DNA from 2 places in the Nosocomiicoccus ampullae genome. Region 1 is predicted to be linked to the other one. Evidence: predicted binding sites of a transcription regulator. Region 1 holds the regulator's gene; the other holds the start of a gene.
The links. Region 1 encodes CtsR, which represses protease genes until heat stress. Its sites were predicted from a motif close to ATGGTCAATAAAGGTCAAACA; they were not measured.

Region 1 (11,124 bases):
ACTTAGTTGCACACGTTGCAAAAGAAGTGCTCGGATCATCAGTCATTGAATATGAAGGAGAAGAAATTGATCTTTCACCAGGTTGGCGTAGAGTTCATATGGCAGAAATTGTTAAAGAATATACAGGTGTAGATTTCTTTAAAGAGATGTCAGACGAAGAAGCACTTGAACTCGCAAAAGAACACGATGTAGAAGTCGATAAATTCCACAGTACATTTGGTCACGTGTTAAACGAATTCTTCGAACAAAAAGTAGAAGAGCACCTACATCAACCTACATTCGTCTACGGACACCCAGTAGAAGTATCACCGTTATCTAAGAAAAACCCTGAAGACGAAAGATTTACAGATCGCTTCGAATTATTCATTGTTGGTCGTGAACACGCGAATGCATTTACGGAGTTAAATGATCCAATTGATCAACGAGAAAGATTCCAAATGCAAGTCGACGAAGCAGATAGTGGAAATGACGAAGCGCACGAAATGGATGAAGACTTCATTGAAGCACTTGAATACGGATTACCACCAACAGGGGGATTAGGTATCGGAATTGACCGTCTCGTTATGCTATTAACGAATGCATCATCAATTCGTGACGTCCTACTATTCCCATATATGAGACAAAGTAAATAATTAAAGCATCCACCGAGAAATCGGTGGATGCTTTAATATATATAAGTAATATTGAATAATGTATTGACTTTGTGAAAAATATGGGATATTATAATATTTGTTCGTCAACACGGAGGATTAGCTCAGTTGGGAGAGCACTTGCTCGACAAGCAAGGGGTCGGTGGTTCGAGCCCGCCATTCTCCATTTTTATTTCAAAATTGAATATATATGCGGAAGTAGTTCAGTGGTAGAACACCACCTTGCCAAGGTGGGGGTCGCGGGTTCGAATCCCGTCTTCCGCTTTCTGTATTCTAAGGGCCTATAGCTCAGTTGGTTAGAGCGCACGCCTGATAAGCGTGAGGTCGGTAGTTCGAGTCTACCTAGGCCCACTTTTTGACAGTCTGAATGACTGTCTTTTTTTATGCAAAAAAACCGCTAATTAAATTAGCGGTTAGTTGATAATTTCTTTATCTTTTAATATTTTTCTAAACTCTAACATTGCTGTATACGACGCAATAATTTGGATATTTTTAGCATCTGAATTTTGTAAATCTGAAACAATCTTTTCTAAATCGTCATACTCTTTGATGAGTGACTCATTAAATCCAGCTTCAATTAAGCGATTTGTCATAACTTCAGCACTAATTCCACCCGTTTTAATTTCAATGATATCCTGATCAGCGAGTGATTCAAAGTTACCATCCTTTAGCCAACTAATGTCCACACCGTCTGCGGGACGATTATTTAAAAGAGCGACTAACATTAATGGTGTTTCAGACTTTTCAATTAAAGAGAGGACTTGATTTAAGCCGACTGGATTTTTAACGACATTTAATGTCGCGATTTGATTTTTAAATGAAATTAACTCTTGGCGACCAAATACGCGTTTCATTTCTAAAAATGCTGCTTTTATAATTTCGTTTTCTATACTATATTCTTTTGCCATACTATATGCTGCGAGTGCATTGTAAATATTATATAATCCAGCGACAGGTATCGTAAATCTTTCGCCGTCAATTTCAAACGTTGAACTAGATTCACTGAGGTTATAAATATTATCTACTGTATATTTTAATTCTGGGCGTTCTAAATGACACGCATGACAAGTGAAATTTCCTTGACCAGAATATGTATAAGTTTTATAAGATAAAGTATGATTACAGCGTGGACAATGGTTTATCTTTGGAGATTCAGCTTGAACGTCGACGCCGAAAAATTTACGTTTATTCGGAAGAGGTACACTAGAAAATAGTGGTAAATCTCCGTTTTGTAAAAGTGTAGCGTCAGGCACTTTTTTTGCTGCATTGACGAGTAATTGATACGTTTCTTTTACATCGCCGTAACGGTCCATTTGATCTAAGAAAAGATTTGTATGAATAATGTATTTAGGATTGAGTGCTTCAACAACGTTATTTAAGCTTCCCTCATCAACTTCTAAAATCGCAATTCCTTTTTTATGTTTGTTTGGTTTAGAATCAACAAATGCACCAATAATTCCTTGCAGCATGTTACTGCCACGGCTATTTGTGACGATATTATCATATTTTCTTTTAAAAATATTAGTGATTAGACTCGTCGTCAATGTCTTTCCGTTCGTTCCAGTGACGATGATGACGTCGTAATACTGACTCACATCATCTAAAACATTTGGTGAAATTCTATGTGCGACTTTCCCGGGTAAGCTACTACCACCACCAGTCGTTTTCATGAGTAAATGTTTTGTGATTCGTCCTGAAAGTAAAGCAAAATTCGTTCTAATAGACATTGATCTTTCTCCTTAAAATTAATAAATATTATTATAGCATTTTAAAATTAATTCGATAAATAAATTTGAATTTAGGGAAAATAGTGGTATAATTATAAAACGTAATAATTACGAATTAGGAGGATTACATGGCTAAAAAATCAAAAATAGCTAAAAATAAAAAACGCCAAGAAACAGTCGAAAAATATCGTGCGATTCGAGAAGAAATGAAGAAAAATAAAGACTATGAAGGTCTTAAAAAACTTCCGAGAGATGCGTCTCCAACACGTGTTGTTAACCGTTGTGAAATTACAGGACGCCCACACGGTGTATCTAGACAATTTGGTATTTCACGTATTAAGTTCAGAGAGCTTGCTCACAAGGGTCAAATACCTGGTGTTAAAAAAGCAAGTTGGTAATATAGATTTTATATAATTAATCCCTCTAAAGTCATAAACTTTAGAGGGATTAATTTATTTAAAATGAGACTTCTACTGTTTTTAAACCATCAATTTCTTTAATTTCACGAACTTCATCGTGTGAAGTAGGGTAAATATAGATTTCTTCAAGTTCTGAAGAGACACTTAAATACGCTTCATCATCTTTAAAGAAACATAAGTCCTCCGGTAAATTAGGTAAACTCCAATCGAAAAGACTGCTCGACTTTTCTAAAAGAATTTCTTTTGCATCTTCTGTCGTTTTAAAATAGTACACTTTCGCAATATCATCAAAAAGGTTTGTCGATGGCCATTCGTGCTGATCAAGTGTTTCTATAAAAGAGTCTCCAAACCATTCATCTAAATCTTTAAATGAATCTTTATACTTTAAAATATCTGTACGTACAACGAGTTGAAATTGATCACATGTTTTAAAGAGAAAATCTAATAACGCTTCGTAAGTTTTACCTGTTGGATTATTTTTGATTGCTATCATAACTTTCACCTCATATATAGTGTATCATTTATTAAATAATAAAAAGGTATGCCAAATGACATACCTTTAAAATTATCTTATGAATAATCCTACGATAACTGCACTTAAAACAGATACAAGTGATGCACCGTAGACAAGTTTTAAACCAAATTTTGCAATTAAGTCTCCAGATTTTGCATGAATACCTTTAACTGTTCCAACGATAATACCGATAGAACCAAAGTTTGCAAATGATACTAAGAATACTGAGATCATTGCTTGTGTTCTTGGAGCAAGTGTTTCTTTAATGAGTTGTAAGTTTTCCATCGCAACAAATTCATTTGTAACAAGCTTTGTTGCCATTAAAATACCAACTTCATGTGCTTCAGCAACTGGTACACCAATTATTACCGCAAGTGGCATTAAAATATAGCCTAGAATATCTTGGAATGTTAATGATGATCCAGGAATTGCTAAGAATAAGTTGTTTAAAATAGCAATTAATGCGTTAAACGCGATAAGCATTGCCCCAACGATAACTGCAATTAACGCACCTTGTAAAATATAGTCACTTAGAATTTGGAAGAAAGATTTACCTTCATCTGGATTTGATTCAGATGCTGTATAGTTTTCTTCTTCTGGTAAGTCGTATGGGTTAATGATATGTACAATGATATAAACACTGAATAAGTTTAAAATAATCGCTGTAATTACGTATTCAGGCGCAAGTAAAGTCATATATGCTGCTACCATGGATAGTGAAATAGAACTCATTGCTTGCGCTGCAAGTGTGTAGAGACGTTGTTCACCAAGTAATGGAATTTGGTTCTTTAATGAAACAAACACTTCAGATTGTCCTAAAAACATTGAAGCAGCTCCGTTATATGATTCTATGAAGCCCATACCTGTAATTTTTGATAAAATCCATCCTAATCCATGGATGATTGCTGGTAAAATCTTTAAGTACTGTAACACCCCAATTAGTGCTGAAATAACAATAATAGGAATTAATACGTTAAAGAAGAAAACGAATTGTGCTTCTCCGTTTGCATCGATCATTAATGGGCCAAAAACAAAACTAGTCCCTTCCGCTGCAAACTCAAGTAGTTTTCCAAAACCAAATGCTAAACTTTCAACTACTTTTTGCCCAGCACCAGTTGAAAGAATTGAGAAGGCAAATAATAGTTGTAGAGCGAGTAATAACAGTATTTGTTTCCACTTTTTAAACGCACGCTTTCTATCGGAACTCGCAATCCAAGCGAGGAAAAAAGTTACAGCAATACCGATAACTCCCCATATTATATTCATATAGACACCCCTGTAAATTATGTAGTCGTCAGAAATATTATACCTATTCATAACAACGGATGTAAAGGCTTATATTGATAATCAGTGAAGTAAAAACCATCGTATATAGTATTAAAAATGCGTTGCAATTGATTAAAATAGGTCAAATAAGTTATACTATAGTCAAAGAAGGTCAAAAGAGGTGATTCTATGCGAAACATGTCGGATATTATTGAGGCTTATTTGAAGCAAAAAATTGCAGAGTCTCATAATGAACGCGTTGAAATTAAACGTGCACAAATCGCAGAGAAATTCGATTGTGTACCGTCTCAGCTAAACTACGTTATTAAAACGCGGTTTACAAACGAACTTGGTTACATTGTTGAAAGTAAGCGTGGGGGCGGTGGTTACATTAGAATTACTAAAATAGAAACTCATAACAAAGCAGATTATTTAGAACATATATTAAGTCTAATCGGTAACAAACTTTCTCAAACGAATGCTCAACATTTAATTCAGTCGATGTACGACGCAGAAGTCATCACTTATAATGAGGCGCGTATTATGGATAGAATTATTTTAAGAGAAACATTATTAATCGAATTACCTGAAAGAGATATATTACGTGCACATATTATGCGTAACGTAATTGAAGCAATATTATACGAGGAGTGATTGTATGCGATGCGAAAGATGTCATAAGCGTGAAGCAATGATTCAAGTGTCGATCAGTCAAAATAATCAAAAAAGCGAACTATTTTTATGCGACACATGCGCACACGAATTATTACAAAGCAATAATGACACAAAACACCAGCATCATCACTCACTAAATAAATTTATATTGAAGTCACAATCAGAAGTAAAAACTTGTCCTACATGTGGTTCGACACTACAATCGATACGAGATAATGGTTTATTTGGCTGTGGTGATTGTTATAAAACATTTAGTGAAGAAGCAAATCAAATTATAAACCGTGCACAACTTTTAAAAGATAGCCATACAGGAAAAGTGCCAGGTTCTTATGAAATGTATTTAAAGCAAGAAGAAAAAATCGAAGCACTTGAAAAGAAACTCGATAAACTTGTAAAAGCACAAGAGTTTGAAGAAGCAGCAATTATTAGAGATGAAATTAAAGCCTTAAAGGAGGATGATAACGATGAAGACGAGTCCTTGGCTGAAAAATAGTCCAAACGCACCGATTGAGATGTCTTCACGCATCCGCCTTGCTAGGAATATTGAAGGGTTAACATATCCACACTTAATTAAAGATAAGTCAGAGTACGATGAGGTTTTAAAAACTATTAGAAATAAGTACACAGGCTTTGAGGTTATTAAAATGGACGATTTGTCAGAGATTGAAAAACAATTAATGATAGAAAAATTTTTAATTAGTCCACTATTTAAACGTAGAGGGCATTCGTTAATTGTAAGTGAGGACGAATCGACATCGATTATGGTCGGGGAAGAAGACCACATTAGAATTCAAGTGATGAATGTTGGACACTCACTTGAAGAACTATATGAAATCGCCTCTGATATCGATGATACGATTGAAAAAGATTTTGATTACCAGTTCGATCGTCAATACGGATTTAAAACGGCATGCCCCACAAACGTCGGTACCGGTTTACGTGCCTCAGTTATGTTACACTTGCCGGCACTCACGAGAAATAATCGTATTCGAAGATTACGTGATGTTTTAACGAGAATGGGGTATACGTTAAGAGGTATTTATGGTGAAGGATCGAATCCGGTTGGTGACGTTTATCAACTCTCTAACCAAGTGACACTTGGACTAAGTGAGTTAGAAATTATTCACCATTTAGATGAAATAAAAGAACAAATTATATATGAAGAAACACGTATGAGAGAGTGGTTTTATCATAACCGTGCACTGACAGTGCGTGATGCGATATTTAGATCATACGGGTTACTTAGATACGCTGAACAAATGTCGTTAGAAGAAGCAGCGATGCATTTAAGTCATATTAAATACGGCGTAGATATGAACGTTTTAGAGCTTGAAAATTTTGAGTTTCAAGCATTGCTAAAGCAAATTCAACACGCATTTATCCGTCAAGGATTAGAAGACGTAGAATCTGTACATCTAGAAGCGGCGGAAAATAAAGCGCGTGCTACATTTTTAAAACGTACTTTAGGAGGAAAATAATATATGTTATTCGGTAAATTAACTGAACGTGCACAACGCGTACTTGCGTATGCACAGGAAGAAGCAATTCGCTTAAAACATTCAAATATTGGTACAGAACATTTACTACTTGGTCTTGTTAGAGAACAAGAAGGTATCGCAGCAAAAGTACTAAACGCTTTTGATATTACTGAGCCAGTGATCGAAAAAGAAATTAGTAAATTCGTCACTGAAGGGACAGAAACACCAACAACACTTCACTACACACCACGTGCTAAACGCGTGATTGAACTATCGATGGATGAAGCACGTAAACTTCATCATAACTTTGTCGGAACAGAGCACTTATTACTCGGTTTAATCCGTGAAACTGAAGGAATTGCAGCGCGCGTATTATCTTCACTTGGCTTAAACATTACACGTGCTCGTGCGATGGTAATTCGTATGCTTGGTAATCCGCAAAACTTTAAATCTCAAGAAACTAAAGAAGAGTCAGACACACCAACTTTAGATAGCCTTGCAACAAACTTAACGAAAAAAGCATCAGACGGTAGTTTAGACCCAGTAATCGGACGTTCTGATGAAATCACACGTGTGATCGAAGTGTTATCACGTCGTACGAAAAATAACCCAGTGTTAATTGGTGAGCCTGGGGTCGGTAAAACTGCAGTAGCAGAAGGACTTGCTCAGCAAATTGTTAAAAATGAAATCCCATCTACATTAAAAGATAAACGAGTCATGATGTTAGATATGGGTACAGTTGTTGCAGGTACAAAATACCGCGGAGAATTCGAAGAGCGTATGAAAAAAGTCGTGGATGAAATTAAAAAATCAGGAAATGTCATTTTATTTATCGACGAAATGCACACGTTAATTGGTGCAGGTGGTGCTGAAGGCTCTGTGGATGCGTCAAACATCTTAAAACCTTCACTTTCTAGAGGAGAAGTACAAGTTATTGGTGCAACAACGTTAGAAGAATATCGTAAGCATATTGAAAAAGACGCAGCGCTCGAAAGACGTTTCCAACCGGTTATCGTTGACCAACCATCAGTAGAAGACACAGTCTTAATCTTAAAAGGATTACGTGACCGTTACGAAGCACACCACGGAGTTACAATTACTGATGAAGCACTAGACGCTGCAGCAGTCATGTCTAATAGATATGTTCAAGATAGATTCTTACCAGATAAAGCAATCGACTTAATTGACGAAGCGTCATCAAAAGTGCGTCTTAAATCTCACATGTCACCACCAGATTTAAAAGATTTAGAAGACGAGCTTGAAAAAGTGAAAAAAGAGAAAAATGCAGCAGTTCAGTCTCAAGAATTCGAAGCGGCAGCTAAATATCGTGATGACCAAACGAAAATTGAAGAAAAATTAGAAACACTTGAAAACAACTGGAAAAATTCTCAGTCTTCAGAAAAACAAAAAGTGACACGTGGTGATATCGAAATCGTCATTTCTAAAATGACAGGTATTCCGCTACAAAAAATTGCTGAAGAAGAATCAGATCGACTATTAAACTTAGAAAGTATTTTACACGATAGAGTCATCGGGCAAAATGAAGCGGTGCAATCAATATCTAAAGCAGTACGCCGTGCAAGAGCAGGGTTAAAAGATCCTAAACGTCCGATTGGTAGCTTTATCTTCTTAGGACCAACAGGTGTTGGTAAAACAGAGCTTGCAAAAGCTCTATCTGAAACACTATTCGGTGAAGATGATGCGATGATTCGTGTCGATATGTCTGAGTATATGGAAAAACATAGTGTTGCTAGACTTGTCGGTTCTCCTCCGGGATATGTTGGATATGATGACGGTGGTCAGTTAACTGAACAAGTTCGCAGAAAACCATACTCACTCATTCTCTTTGATGAGATTGAAAAAGCACATCCAGACGTCTTTAACATGTTACTTCAAGTATTAGACGACGGTCGTTTAACAGACTCAACAGGACGTACTGTGGACTTTAGAAATACAGTAATTGTGATGACGTCAAACGTTGGTGCTACAGAGTTAAGAGACAACAAGTTTGTCGGTTTCGGTTCAACAGAACAATCTGAGGACTACGAAACAATTCGTAATACGATGATGAAGGAACTGAAAAACACATTCAGACCAGAATTCATTAACCGTGTAGACGATATTATCGTCTTCCATAGCTTAGAAAAAGAACACCTAGAAGAGATCGTGTCACTAATGATCGACGATTTAAACGCGCGTTTAGAAGACCGTAACATTCACGTTGAGTTAACGAGTGACGCAGTAACAGCACTTGTTGATGACGGGTACGACAAAGAATTTGGTGCAAGACCATTATCTAGAAGTATCCAGAAAAACGTTGAAGACACACTTAGTGAGGCAATACTACGTGGTGAAGAAATCACAGGAAAAACTGTATTTGTAGACTTTAAAGATGACAAATTTAAAGTCGATACAAAAGAAAAATCACCAGTAGCAGACAATGAATAATAATACAGGGCTAGAGCTGATATTATCAGTTTTAGCCCTATTTTTATCGATTATCAAAACTTTCATAATTCTATATAAAACTATATAATAATGTGTAATACAAAAGAGGAGGATATCTTCGACAAATGGCAAAAACAAAAACAGTTTTTGAATGTTTAGCATGTGGATATGAGTCTCCAAAGTGGTACGGCAGATGCCCGAACTGCGGGGTCTGGAACCAAATGGAAGAGTCAATTGTTCATAAAGAACAAAAAACCAAGGGCCGCGGAACGTTAGGTAAAGTGTCTAATGAAAAAACAAAAGCGACACAATTATCTAAAATAAGTAAAAAAGAAGCACCACGTACCCATACAAAAAGTGGAGAGTTTGACCGCGTGTTAGGCGGAGGCATCGTCGATGGCTCGCTTATTTTAATTGGTGGTGACCCGGGTATTGGGAAATCTACAATTTTACTCCAAACAGCACTCACACTCGCAGAAGAGTATAATGTTTTATACGTTTCTGGAGAAGAATCACTCGAGCAAATTAAAATGCGCGCAGATCGAATTACAGATGATGCGTCTAATTTACATGTCTATGCAGAGACGAATTTATTTTATATACATGATGAAATTACGAAGTTAAATCCTGACTTTTTAATTATTGACTCCATTCAAACAATTTTTCATCCAGATGTTACAAGTGCACCAGGAAGTGTATCTCAAGTCCGTGAGTGTACGCAGTCTATTATGAATATCGCAAAAGGGCAAAATATTGCGACATTCATTGTCGGGCATGTCACTAAAGATGGTCAAATTGCTGGGCCACGTTTACTTGAACATATGGTAGACACGGTCTTATATTTTGAAGGAGATCAGCATCATACGTTTAGAGTACTAAGAGCGGTGAAGAATCGCTTTGGTTCGACAAACGAAATGGGTATTTTTGAAATGAAGTACGACGGACTAAAAGAAGTGTTAAATCCTTCAGAGATCTTTTTAGAAGAGCGTAGTAAAAATACACCAGGCGCTGCGATTGTTTGTGCGATGGAAGGTACACGTGCGATGCTCGTTGAAATACAAGCACTCGTTACACCGACACATTTTCATAATCCAAGACGGATGGCCACAGGTATTGACCATAATAGATTATCTCTACTTATGGCGGTGCTTGAAAAGTCTGAAGGATTACTTATGCAGCAGCACGATGCGTATATAAAAGTCGCAGGTGGTGTGAAATTAGACGAACCAGCAGTGGACTTTGCGGTTATTATGGCAATCGCGTCTAGCTTTAAAGATATTTCAGTGCGAGGAGACATGTGCTTTATTGGTGAAGTTGGATTAACTGGAGAAATTAGACGTGTGACTAAAATTGAACAACGTCTTCAAGAAGCAGCAAAACTAGGGTTTAATCGTGCGATTATTCCGGCGTCGAACTTACAAGGTTTAGCGCCTGTCGATATTGAAGTGATTGGTGCAAAACATTTAAAAGACGCGATGAGGGAAGTTTATAAAAATTAATAAAGGGAGATGGACGAATGTTAAGATGGCTATTAACACTCGTCTACTTTCTTACGGGTGTAACACTTGGGGTATGGTGTTATCACTCTACAAATTTAAGGTTACCAGATGCAATTAATAACGTATTTTTATATGGTGCAATTGGTGGGATAGTATTTTTAGCGGCCACTTTATGGACGCTGCCTTATTTTGTAAAAGGTTTAAAGAAAGTAGAACGAAAACTATTATCAAACAACGTCACAGAAATATTTTTCGCAACGATTGGAATGTTAGTTGGTTTATTGTTTACTGTTTTTATTACGCTTTTATCAAATATGCTAGACATTCCAATTGTTAGAGAAATACTGCCACTCATATCTGCAGTGATTCTTGGATATTTAGGTTATCAACTCGGTTTAAAAAAGACGAACGAAGTATTAGAGCTTTTTAACCGAGCACCTAAAAATTC
Region 2 (11,124 bases), 480 kb from region 1:
TTTTTATGTTTTCATTTATACATACAAGTGACGTTTATGCTGAAACTGATGACACGTCACGTGTTTATACAATTACCATCGATCGTTTTTTAAATAAAAACGAAGATAATGATTCCGTTGATAACGTAGACGGAGATTACAACTTACCGTTTGGTGGGGACTTAGAAGGTATTGAAAGTCAATTTGACTATATTAAAGATATGGGATTTGACACATTATTATTAAGCCCAGTCTTTGAAATGGACGATAAGGACTTTTTAGGGTATAGCGTTACAGACTATACTAAAATTGCTGAGCGTTTCGGCGGGGAAGAGGAGTTTAAAGACTTTTTAGATAAAGCACATGACCACGACTTTAAAGTTGTGATTGATCTTCCAACAACTAAAACTGATGAATTTACAGCATTAGACAATCCGAAAACGACAGATATTATGAATGAATATTACGATTTAATTGACCGTGAATTTATCGATTTTAATAACGAAGACAACCAAGAAAAATATAAAGATTTAATGACAAATTTCCTAAATGAGTATGATATTGACGGTGTAAGCATGTTTGTCGTACAAAATGTAGATAGACATGATATTTTACCTGAAGATATTCCTGCATATGCAGTTGTACTCGATGACGATATCGATGCTTCAAATTTTGATTATACTGCATATGATTCAAAGCGTGAAAAAATCGCAAATGCATTCGGTGGAATCGATATCGATATTCCAGAATATCCTAAAGATGATGAAATTTTAATGGCAGACCACTTCTTTAGTGAACGTTTTACGTCCTATTCAGTTGAAAATAATCTATTTCCAGGTACGAGAGTCAAAATGTTGTACCCGTATTTACTTGCTCATAGTGGTCCTGTTTTTGTAACAAATGGAACAGAAATTGCACAAAATGGTGATACGTTAAATACGATTCATCCGCAGATGGACTTATGGACAGATAAAGAAGTTCATGACTTTATGAAAACGACATATAGTGTATTTGATCAACATAAAGAATTATTAAATCGTGAAATTGAAACGATTGAAAAAGATAGTGGTTTATATGCTGTTTTATTTAAAACAGATGATGTAGACTTTATTCTTGAAATTAATAATACGAGTGAAACACAAAAGTTAGAAATTACTGAAGAATATGTTGAAGATGGAAAAGAATTAAGTGGCTTATTACTAGGTGAACGTGTTCAACCACATGATAATGCGTTATATCCTGTAATTGATAGAGAGTTAACAGAACTCTACGCAGTCATTACACCACCAGGCTTAAACCATTGGTATTTAATTTCAAGCTTACTTATTTTCGGTGGATTTGCAGTGTTTATATTTGTCGTTGCTAAACGTAGTAAACGAAAAGAGCATAAATAAGAACAATCGGGAGGCTTTATTTAAGCTTCCCGATTGTTTTGTATCCGAGCATATTAATAATATCTTTAGGGCTACTAAAAGGTGGTGCGTATGAGACTTCAACGTCAATTAAATCGTCTACTGTTCCACCGAGTCGAGTCAGTGTTGATAGTATATCTAGACGCTTATCGAGTCCATTTTTGCCAACTCCAGATGCTCTTAAAATTTTACGTGTATGTGTATCTACGTAAATCCTCATTGAAAGTGGAGTTGCGTCTGGCATGTAACCAGCCTTATTATTTTGAGTTTGTTCAACGATAATATAATCTTCGCCTTCTAAATCTTCTAATGATAATCCCATTGAACCAACAGTGATGTCAAAGAATCTCAAAATAGACACTGATAATAATCCGTCATGCTTATGATTATTTTTTTCAGCGAGATGATTCGCGATGACATATGCTAAACGGTGTGCTGGCCAAGCGAGTGCGACGGATACTTTTTTGTTTGGTACGTGCTGATAATTTGTTTCAACCGCATCGCCGATTGCGTATACATTATCGATATTTGTTAAACCGTATTCGTCAATTGGTATAAATCCGTTATCTAAAACGATGTTTGATGACTCTAAAAACTGTGTACGTGGTAAAATACCAATTGCTTGAACGATTAACTCAGCATCGATTGTTTCGTCGTTATCTAACGTCAGAGTTGTACCGTCTAATGATTTTGGAGTTGTATTTAACATTAAATGAATATCTTGTTCGTCAAATGTTTGTTTAATGTGTTCTGTAAAATGTTGTTCTAAAGTGCTGTAAACTTTGTCATTATGCTGAATTACAGTTACATTCAGACCACGCTTTTTTAACTGCTCTGTAACTTCTAATCCGATAAACCCTGTGCCGATAACGACCGCATGTTTCACGTCATTTTCAGAAATGTAAGCATCCATTTGATCTAAATGATGGAGATGTTGAAAAATAAATGACTGCTTAGCATCTTTCACAGTATCGAGTGTTCGAGCTTCTCCACCAGGAGATACAACTAATTTATCGTAATAATCGTTAAACGTTTCACCTGTTTGTAAGTTTTTAACTGTGACGTAGTTTTCCTGATCGTTTACGCTGATGACTTCATGCTCTGTATGAACGGTAATTCCTTGGTCATTTAATTGATTGGGCGTACGTGCAATCAGATCTTCTCTTTTAGCAACTTCGCGAGATAAATAATACGGTAAACCACAGTTTGCGAAGCTAACATAAGGATTTTTATCATAAACAATGATTTCACTTTCCTTATCGAGTCTTCTAAACTGACTCGCAACAGTCATCCCACCGGATAATCCACCAATAATAACGAGCTTCATATATTACACTCCTTCAGTAAAGTAGAATAGGGCAATCGTTCCGTTTCCAGTATGAGAAATAATAGTAGGGCCGATACTAGAAATTTTAATATCTGTTAAATCAGTTTCTTTTAATATTAAATTTTTTAACGCTTCAGCATCTTTAAGGTTATCTGAATGTGTTATATGCACTTCAGTTTTTGCGCCTTCTTCTTTCATCATTTCAACCATACGTTTTAATACACGTTTCGTTCCACGATATTTCTCAATCGGAACGAGTTTACCATCTTCAACGTGAAGTAGTGGATGAATGTTTAAAAGACTACCTAAAAATGCTTGTCCTTTTGAAAGTCGGCCACCTTTAGCGAGGTAATCTAGGTCTGACACTGTAAATAGGTGTCTAATGTGTGATTTATCATGTTCGATTTTTTGTAATACTTCATCTTTAGATAATCCGTCTTTCACATATTTTGCCGCGCGTTCAACAAGTAACCCGTAACCGTAACTTGCACTTAACGAGTCGATGACAGTAATATCAACGTCATCCCTTTCTTCTAAAATCATGTCACGTGCGATATTTGCACTTTGTATTGTTCCAGATAATTGGCTTGAAAAACCTAAGTAAATGATTGTTTTATCTTCTTCTAGTGCTTTTGTAAAGTGTTGGTAGATTTCTTCAGGATTCGCTTGACTTGTTAGTGGACGGATACCATCATCAACAGCTTTTGAAACGTCTTCACTCGTGATTTCGTATCGATCTAAATATACTTTACCATCGACGTTAACATTTAACGGGATAAAATAAAGGTTATGTGATTTTGCAAAATCTAAACTAATGTCTGAACAACTATCTACGATAAGTTTCATATTTTTACTCCTCTACATTTAATTTAAAATATTCGTTTAAGTATTTTCCGACACCGTCGTTATTATTGTCGTATTTTGTCACGTCGTCAGCGACACTCTTTAAGTCATCGATTGCGTTATTTAACGCAACACCGTGTGTGACGTATTGTAACATTTGTAGGTCGTTATCTTCATCTCCAAAGGCGATTGTGTACTCTTTGTCTAAACCTAAACTATCAAGTACGTATTCGATACCTGTTGCTTTTGAAATTCCTTTTTTAATAATTTCAATAATTGCAACGTTTGGCCCCCAGCGTCTATGTGTGACTGTTTCAGCATAGACATCATCGAATGCTTGTCGAATATAATCAATGCGTGCTTCAGTCGTGTTAATTAACACAGTCGTTGCTTCTTCTGACATATTTTTACGGAGGTCTCCAGTGACAATTTTAGGATCTCCCATATAAAATTCACTCATCAAGACGCTATCGTGATATTGAAAATAAATATCATCACGTACTTCAGCGACGATATTTTTAATGTCATATTTATCGATATGTTCAACAATATCTTTAATCACTTCTTGAGGTAATGTTTTATGCAACACCTTAAAATCGAAATCTAACGGATGATGCACAAAAGCGCCGTTAAAGTTTACGACCGGTGTATTTAATTTTAGTTCTTTATAGTAAGGTACAGTCGCACGGTACGGTCGTCCTGTACTGATCATTACATAATGACCGTCTTCTTTTAATTTTTGAATGACACGTTTTGTATAGTTGCTGATTGTTTTATCGTCAGTGAGTAACGTGCCGTCTAAATCTAAACATATAAGATGTGGTTTCATGAACTCAATCCTTTCGATTACTTTAATAATATCATTATTATTCACTAGTTGTAGAATTTTTGGTATATTGAATACTAGATATATAAACGTGAGGTGACATATATGGATAAGGCAATGGAAGAAAGCATGCTCGGTGCGTTAGAGAACGTTATCGACCCAGAGCTTGGTATAGATATTGTAAACTTAGGTTTAGTTTATGGTGTGTTCTTAGATGAGGACGGTAATGCAGGTGTTGAAATGACACTCACATCAATGGGATGCCCGATGGGCCCTGAAATTGTTCAAATGGTCGAAGAGTCATTACTTGAGTTACCAGAAGTTAAAACTGTTAACGTACAAATCGTATGGAATCCACCATGGTCAAAAGAAAACATGTCACGCTATGCTAAAATCGCTTTAGGTGTAACATGATAAATCACACCCTACTTAAAGTAGGGTGTTTTTTTATGATGTTGCTTGGTACATAGATTTAAACTATACTATTAATTGCTATGAATCATAAGGGGTGCGTATGCTGAGATAATACCCTTGAACCTGTTGAGATAATGCTCGCGTAGGAATATGATCAACGTTTGATTCATAAGTAAACTTTTAGGAAGTGTATTTATGAAAAGTACAAATACGAAGCTCATCGTAATGATGGAGATTGCGATTTTAGCAGCTTTAAGTATGGGGCTCGACTGGTTAGATACACCATTTAAAATCGGTCCATACAGTTTTAGTTTTTCAATGGTGCCAATTATTATTCTAGCGGTGCGCCGCGGGGTAGGCCCAGGAATGATCGGTGGTTTAATTTGGTCGATTCTACAAATTATCACTGGTAACGCTGCAGGATGGATTGTACACCCAGTACAATTAATTTTAGATTACCCACTTGCGTTTATGTTAATTGGAGTCGCAGGTGTTGCAGCAAAAAATAGAACGTTATTAAACGTATTATTTTGGACGCTTATTGGAATTTTTTTACGTTATACATCACACTTTTTCGCAGGATGGTTCTTCTTTGGAAGCTACGCGCCAGAAGGTCAACCTGCATGGCTATACAGTTTAATCGTTAACGGATCTACATTCTTAGCAAACGCAGCGATCTGTTTAATATTTGTTGGATTATTATTCTTTGCTGGTCGACGCTTATTTACACCAGCTGAAAGATAAAAAATACCAGCCGAACTTTTAAAGCTCGGCTGGTATTTTTATTTTTACGTAAATTAGGTTTGCGTGAACGACTGTAAAATTTCGTTCACGTTTAGACGATTTATGTTCACGAAATGATTAAGAGGTTTACGTAAAAGCATTTTGCATTTACGGAATAATTAATCGTTTACGCAAAATCATTTTGCGTAAACAAGTACTTCATCTTGTTAACGAATAGATAAAATGCATGAACGAAATAGAGTTCTCGTTAACGAAAAAACAAATTGCGTTAAATTAAACAGTCATTCGTTTACGATAACACGATGAATTGATACATAATCGCAAATATTCCTGCAGCGAAGCAGTAATAACTGAAATATTTGAGACGCCCGCTTGTTAAAGCTCCTTCTAGTAATTTAAATCCGATGTATGTTGCAATAATCGTTACAATAAACGATGCGATGTACGGAACGAGTAGTGTGTCGAGCATTGGATCTGACGCGATATCTGAAATTGATAAGATTGCAGTTCCGAGCGATACAGGTATATATAGTAGGAATACAAATCTTAATGCATTTTTCTTCTCTAGTCCGACTGCCATAGAACCAACGAGTGTCGCACCGCTTCGGCTTATTCCAGGAATTAATGCCACGCATTGTGAGAGACCAACGATAATTGAGTCTTTAACTGTTAACTCTCCGTCACGTTTAACACCTGATTTATTTTTTATAAACCATAACGCACTCCCTGTAACAAGAAGCATTAATCCGACAAACCCCATAGAGACATTGTCACCAATAATATCTTTTAATAAGAATCCAAGTACTCCAACAGGAATCGTCGCAATAATTAAGTAAATGACGTATTTAAAATCTACTATTGCTTGTTCATCTCTATTGCCCTTAAATATGTAGCGTAAAAAGTTTTTTGCAATTTCAAATATATCTCTCCAGTAGATATAGAGGACTGCGATTAGTGAAGCGGTATTTAAAAATATTTCAAAAGATAGACCATTCGCTTCGACTCCAAATAATTCTCTTGCCATGACTAAATGACCACTTGAAGAGACAGGAATTGGTTCAGTTAACCCTTGTAAAATTCCAAGAAAAACATATTTAATTATTTCTATAATATCCATTGTTTAAATCCTCCTAGTCAATATTACAACTATAGTACAAACGAGAGTGTAAGGAAAGTAAAAATAAAAAGGTCAAAAATAGTCAAAAATTTAGTCGAAACACTTGAAATTCAATATTAACGGTGTATAATATAAGTATAGTCAAAATTGGTCAAACACTTGAGGTGAGAAAATGGATATCAATAAAATGACTTATACAGTGCAGTCTATTATAGAGCGTGCACAACAAATTTCAGTAGAACATAAAGTTCAAACGATTGAACTCGCTGCTGTATTAAAAGCATTATTTACAGTAAGTGATTCAATGGCAAAAGATATTTTACAACGCGCAAATATTAATGTAGATGACTTAATTAAGAAATATGATGAAAAACTAAAAAACTTTAACACAGTTGAAGGTGACAATGTCCAGTATGGACAATATATGTCACAAGACTTTAGTCGCTTAATACAAGAAGCAGAAAAAGTAATGGGAGATATGAAAGATGAATATATTTCTCAAGAACATATGTTACTTGCTGCTTTAAATGTAGATGACATTTTAAAAGAACATGTCGGAAATAAAGACGAAATCGTAAAAGAAATCATTAAAAAGATTAGAGGAGGAAAACACGTGACGACTCAAAATCCAGAAGTACAATATGAAGTATTAGAAAAATACGGTCGTGACTTAGTCGAAGAAGTTCGTAAAGGTAATATGGACCCAGTCATCGGTAGAGATGAGGAAATCCGTAACACGATTCGTATATTAAGTAGAAAACGTAAAAATAACCCAGTGTTAATCGGTGAACCTGGTGTTGGTAAAACAGCAATCGTCGAAGGACTCGCACAGCGTATCGTTCGTGGAGATGTACCGGATTCACTAAAGAATAAAACAATTTTCGAATTAGATTTAGCAGCACTCGTTGCTGGTGCAAAATTCCGTGGTGAATTCGAAGAACGTTTAAAAGCAGTATTAGAAGAAATTAAAGAAGCGGACGGTCGAATTTTACTATTCATCGACGAAGTGCATATGCTCGTTGGTGCAGGTAAAACGGATGGTGCAATGGACGCTGGTAACATGCTTAAACCGATGTTATCACGTGGAGAACTTCATATGATCGGTGCGACAACGTTAAATGAGTACCGTGAATATATTGAAAAAGACTCTGCACTCGAACGTCGTTTCCAAAGAGTACTTGTTAGTGAACCAACAGTCGACGACACAATCTCAATATTACGTGGACTAAAAGAACGTTACGAAGTGCACCATGGTGTAAGAATCACAGACCGTGCACTCGTTGCAGCAGCTGAATTATCAGACCGCTATATTACTGAACGATTTTTACCAGATAAAGCGATCGACTTAGTTGACCAAGCAAGTGCAACGATTCGTACAGAAATGGGATCTAACCCAACAGAACTCGACCAAATTAATCGTCGAGTGATGCAGATGGAAATCGAAGAACAAGCACTTTTAAAAGAAGATGACCAAGTCTCAAAATCACGTTTAGAAGAGCTTCAAAAAGAACTTGCTGAAGCTAGAGAAGAACAGCAATCTCTAACAGCACGCGTAGAACGTGAACGTGAACAAATTAGTGGAGTATCACGTAAACGTGAAGAAATCGACAAAGCACGTCAAGAATTAGAAGAGGCAGAAAGTAATTATCAGTTAGAACGTGCCGCTGAACTTCAGCATGGTATCATTCCTAAATTACAAGCTGAGTTAAATGAATTAGAACAAGCACTCCATGAAGAAACAGACGGTCAAGATAGAATCATTCGTGAAGTTGTTACAGATGAAGAAATCGGTATGATTGTATCACAATGGACAGGTATACCAGTGACGAAACTTGTTGAAACTGAAAAAGAAAAATTACTCAACTTACCACAGTTACTTCATCAGCGTGTCATTGGACAAGACGAAGCAGTCGAACTTGTATCAAACGCAGTAATTCGTGCGAGAGCTGGTATTAAAGATCCAAACCGTCCAATTGGTAGCTTCTTATTCTTAGGACCAACGGGTGTTGGTAAGACAGAACTCGCGAAGGCACTTGCTGAAACGATGTTCGATAGTGAAGATAATATGATTCGTATCGACATGAGTGAGTATATGGAAAAACACGCAGTATCTAGACTGATCGGAGCGCCTCCAGGTTACGTTGGATACGAAGAAGGTGGACAACTCACTGAACAAGTGAGAAGACACCCATACTCAGTAATATTACTGGATGAAGTAGAAAAAGCACATACTGATGTGTTTAACATTTTACTTCAAATTATGGATGACGGCAGACTAACAGATTCTCAAGGTCGTACAATTGATTTTAAAAACACAATTTTAATTATGACGTCTAACTTAGGGTCACACTACCTACTTGATACGATGATTCAAGGTGGAGAGATTAACGATAAAACACGCGAAGTCGTTATGAATGAAGTACTGACACACTTTAAACCAGAAATCGTCAACCGTATGGATGACATCGTTATGTTTAGTCCATTAACTGAAGCGGATATGACAGGTATCGTTGATAAGTTAGTGAGCGAACTAAACGAGCGATTAAACGATCAACATATGAGTGTTGATATTTCAAATGAAGCGAAAAAATATATCGCAAAAGAAGCATATGAACCAGAATTTGGTGCAAGACCATTAAAACGTTTCATTCAACGTGAAATTGAAACACCACTTGCACATAAAATGATTGAATCAAACCTTGAAGAAGGATTGCATGTAAATATTGATGTTAAAGACGGTGCATTTGTATTTAATATGTAAGTAAAAAGCTCTACTGAGTATTCAGTAGAGCTTTTTTTAGTTTGAAAAATATTCTGTTGCTTTAACCGCACGTTTCCAACCGTCATATTTTCTTTCTCGAAGTTCTTCATTCATAGAAGGATTAAATGTTTTGTCGACAGACTTAAGTTTTTTTAATGAATCTTTTGATTCAAAGAAACCGACCGCAAGACCTGCTAAAAACGCAGCACCGAGTGCAGTGGATTCTAAATAGGTGGGTCTTTCGACGGTACATTTTAATAAGTCGGATTGAAACTGCATTAAAAAGTCATTCGCTGATGCGCCGCCGTCAACATTTAATCTTTTAATGTTAGTATCACTGTCTTGACGCATTGCTTCTAATACGTCTGACGTCTGATACGCAAGTGATTCTAATGTGGCGCGTGTAATTTCTTCTCTAGATGTGCCACGTGTGATTCCAAACATCGCACCACGTGCATGCATATTCCAGTGTGGCGCACCGAGTCCAGTAAACGCTGGTACAACGTAGACATCAGTGTCTTCAATATTTTTAGCAAAGACTTCACTTGTTTTTGCATCATCGAAAAACATCATTTCATCTCTCAGCCACTGGACTGCACTTCCTGCGACGAAAATTGAGCCTTCAAGTGCGTATTTTACAGGTTCGTCTTTTAACTGATATGCAATTGTTGAAATGAGTCCATGATTAGAACGTTTTAACTCATCACCTGTGTTTAATAGTAAGAAACACCCTGTACCGTATGTATTTTTCGCTTCACCACATTCAAAACATGTTTGACCAAATAATGCAGCTTGTTGATCGCCAGCGATACCTGAAATCGGAACACGTTCACCAAAGAAATGACCAGCATCAGTAAATGCATATATTTCACTTGAACTTTTTACTTTCGGTAGCATTTTTCTAGGGATGTTTAATATGTTTAAAATTTCATCGTCCCAATCTAACGTATTAATATTAAATAACATTGTACGACTGGCATTTGTGACATCAGTGACATGTGTTTGTCCGGAAGTTAGTTTCCAGATGATCCAACTATCAATCGTGCCAAATAACAAGTCTCCATTTTCAGCCATTTCTTGTGCGCCGTCGACTTCATCTAATATAAATCTTACTTTTGTCGCTGAAAAATAAGGGTCTAAAACGAGTCCGGTTTTCTCTCTAAATAAATCCTCATAACCAGCATCTCTTAAGTTTTCAATGATTTCATCGGTTTGTCTAGATTGCCAAACAATTGCATTATAAACCGGTAAGCCAGTGTGCTTATTCCAAACAACTGTCGTTTCACGTTGGTTAGTGATACCGACACCTTTAATTTCATCAGTAGATAAGTTGTTATCTCCAAGAAGTTGCGCGATTACAGACAGTACCGAACTCCAAATTTCATTCGCATTATGCTCGACCCAGCCTGAATGCGGGAAGTACTGATTAAACTCCATTTGTGCAGTCGCTTCAATATTACCGTCTTTATTCACTAAGACAGCACGTGTTGATGTAGTTCCCTGATCAATTGATAAAATATAACTCATCTGTACACCTCATATGTAATATAAAAAAGACTCTATAAATGATAGAGTCTATAAATTAAAAATATTAATTTTCGTCCTTAACATAATTAGGGTCTGGCTTCATAACCATATCTAAGAAGAATACAACTGCTGTAATTAACACTGCAAATAGTACTCCAATCATCGGATAAAGTG

Region 2: the regulator CtsR is predicted to act here: its motif matches at 6,800-6,820, upstream of clpB (ATP-dependent chaperone ClpB).

Annotation. Positions count from the first base shown of each region.
Region 1 is NZ_CP079110.1:1,418,563-1,429,686, reverse strand. It holds gene lysS (lysine--tRNA ligase) at 1-632, shown strand, start outside; tRNA gene KPF49_RS07445 (tRNA-Val) at 744-816, shown strand; tRNA gene KPF49_RS07440 (tRNA-Gly) at 843-914, shown strand; tRNA gene KPF49_RS07435 (tRNA-Ile) at 928-1,001, shown strand; gene KPF49_RS07430 (MurT ligase domain-containing protein) at 1,064-2,377, opposite strand; gene rpsN (30S ribosomal protein S14) at 2,506-2,775, shown strand; gene KPF49_RS07420 (stage III sporulation protein AH) at 2,834-3,289, opposite strand; gene KPF49_RS07415 (NupC/NupG family nucleoside CNT transporter) at 3,362-4,576, opposite strand; gene KPF49_RS07410 (CtsR family transcriptional regulator) at 4,766-5,230, shown strand; gene KPF49_RS07405 (UvrB/UvrC motif-containing protein) at 5,235-5,744, shown strand; gene KPF49_RS07400 (hypothetical protein) at 5,716-6,729, shown strand; gene KPF49_RS07395 (ATP-dependent Clp protease ATP-binding subunit) at 6,733-9,177, shown strand; gene radA (DNA repair protein RadA) at 9,303-10,676, shown strand; gene KPF49_RS07385 (PIN/TRAM domain-containing protein) at 10,694-11,124, shown strand, end outside.
Region 2 is NZ_CP079110.1:345,801-356,924, forward strand. It holds gene KPF49_RS01835 (alpha-amylase family glycosyl hydrolase) at 1-1,373, shown strand, start outside; gene KPF49_RS01840 (CoA-disulfide reductase) at 1,390-2,718, opposite strand; gene KPF49_RS01845 (DegV family protein) at 2,722-3,564, opposite strand; gene KPF49_RS01850 (Cof-type HAD-IIB family hydrolase) at 3,569-4,390, opposite strand; gene KPF49_RS01855 (metal-sulfur cluster assembly factor) at 4,493-4,801, shown strand; TPP riboswitch at 4,882-4,967, shown strand; gene thiT (energy-coupled thiamine transporter ThiT) at 4,997-5,545, shown strand; gene KPF49_RS01865 (undecaprenyl-diphosphate phosphatase) at 5,835-6,662, opposite strand; gene clpB (ATP-dependent chaperone ClpB) at 6,835-9,423, shown strand; gene glpK (glycerol kinase GlpK) at 9,460-10,950, opposite strand; gene KPF49_RS01880 (YjzD family protein) at 11,015-11,124, opposite strand, start outside.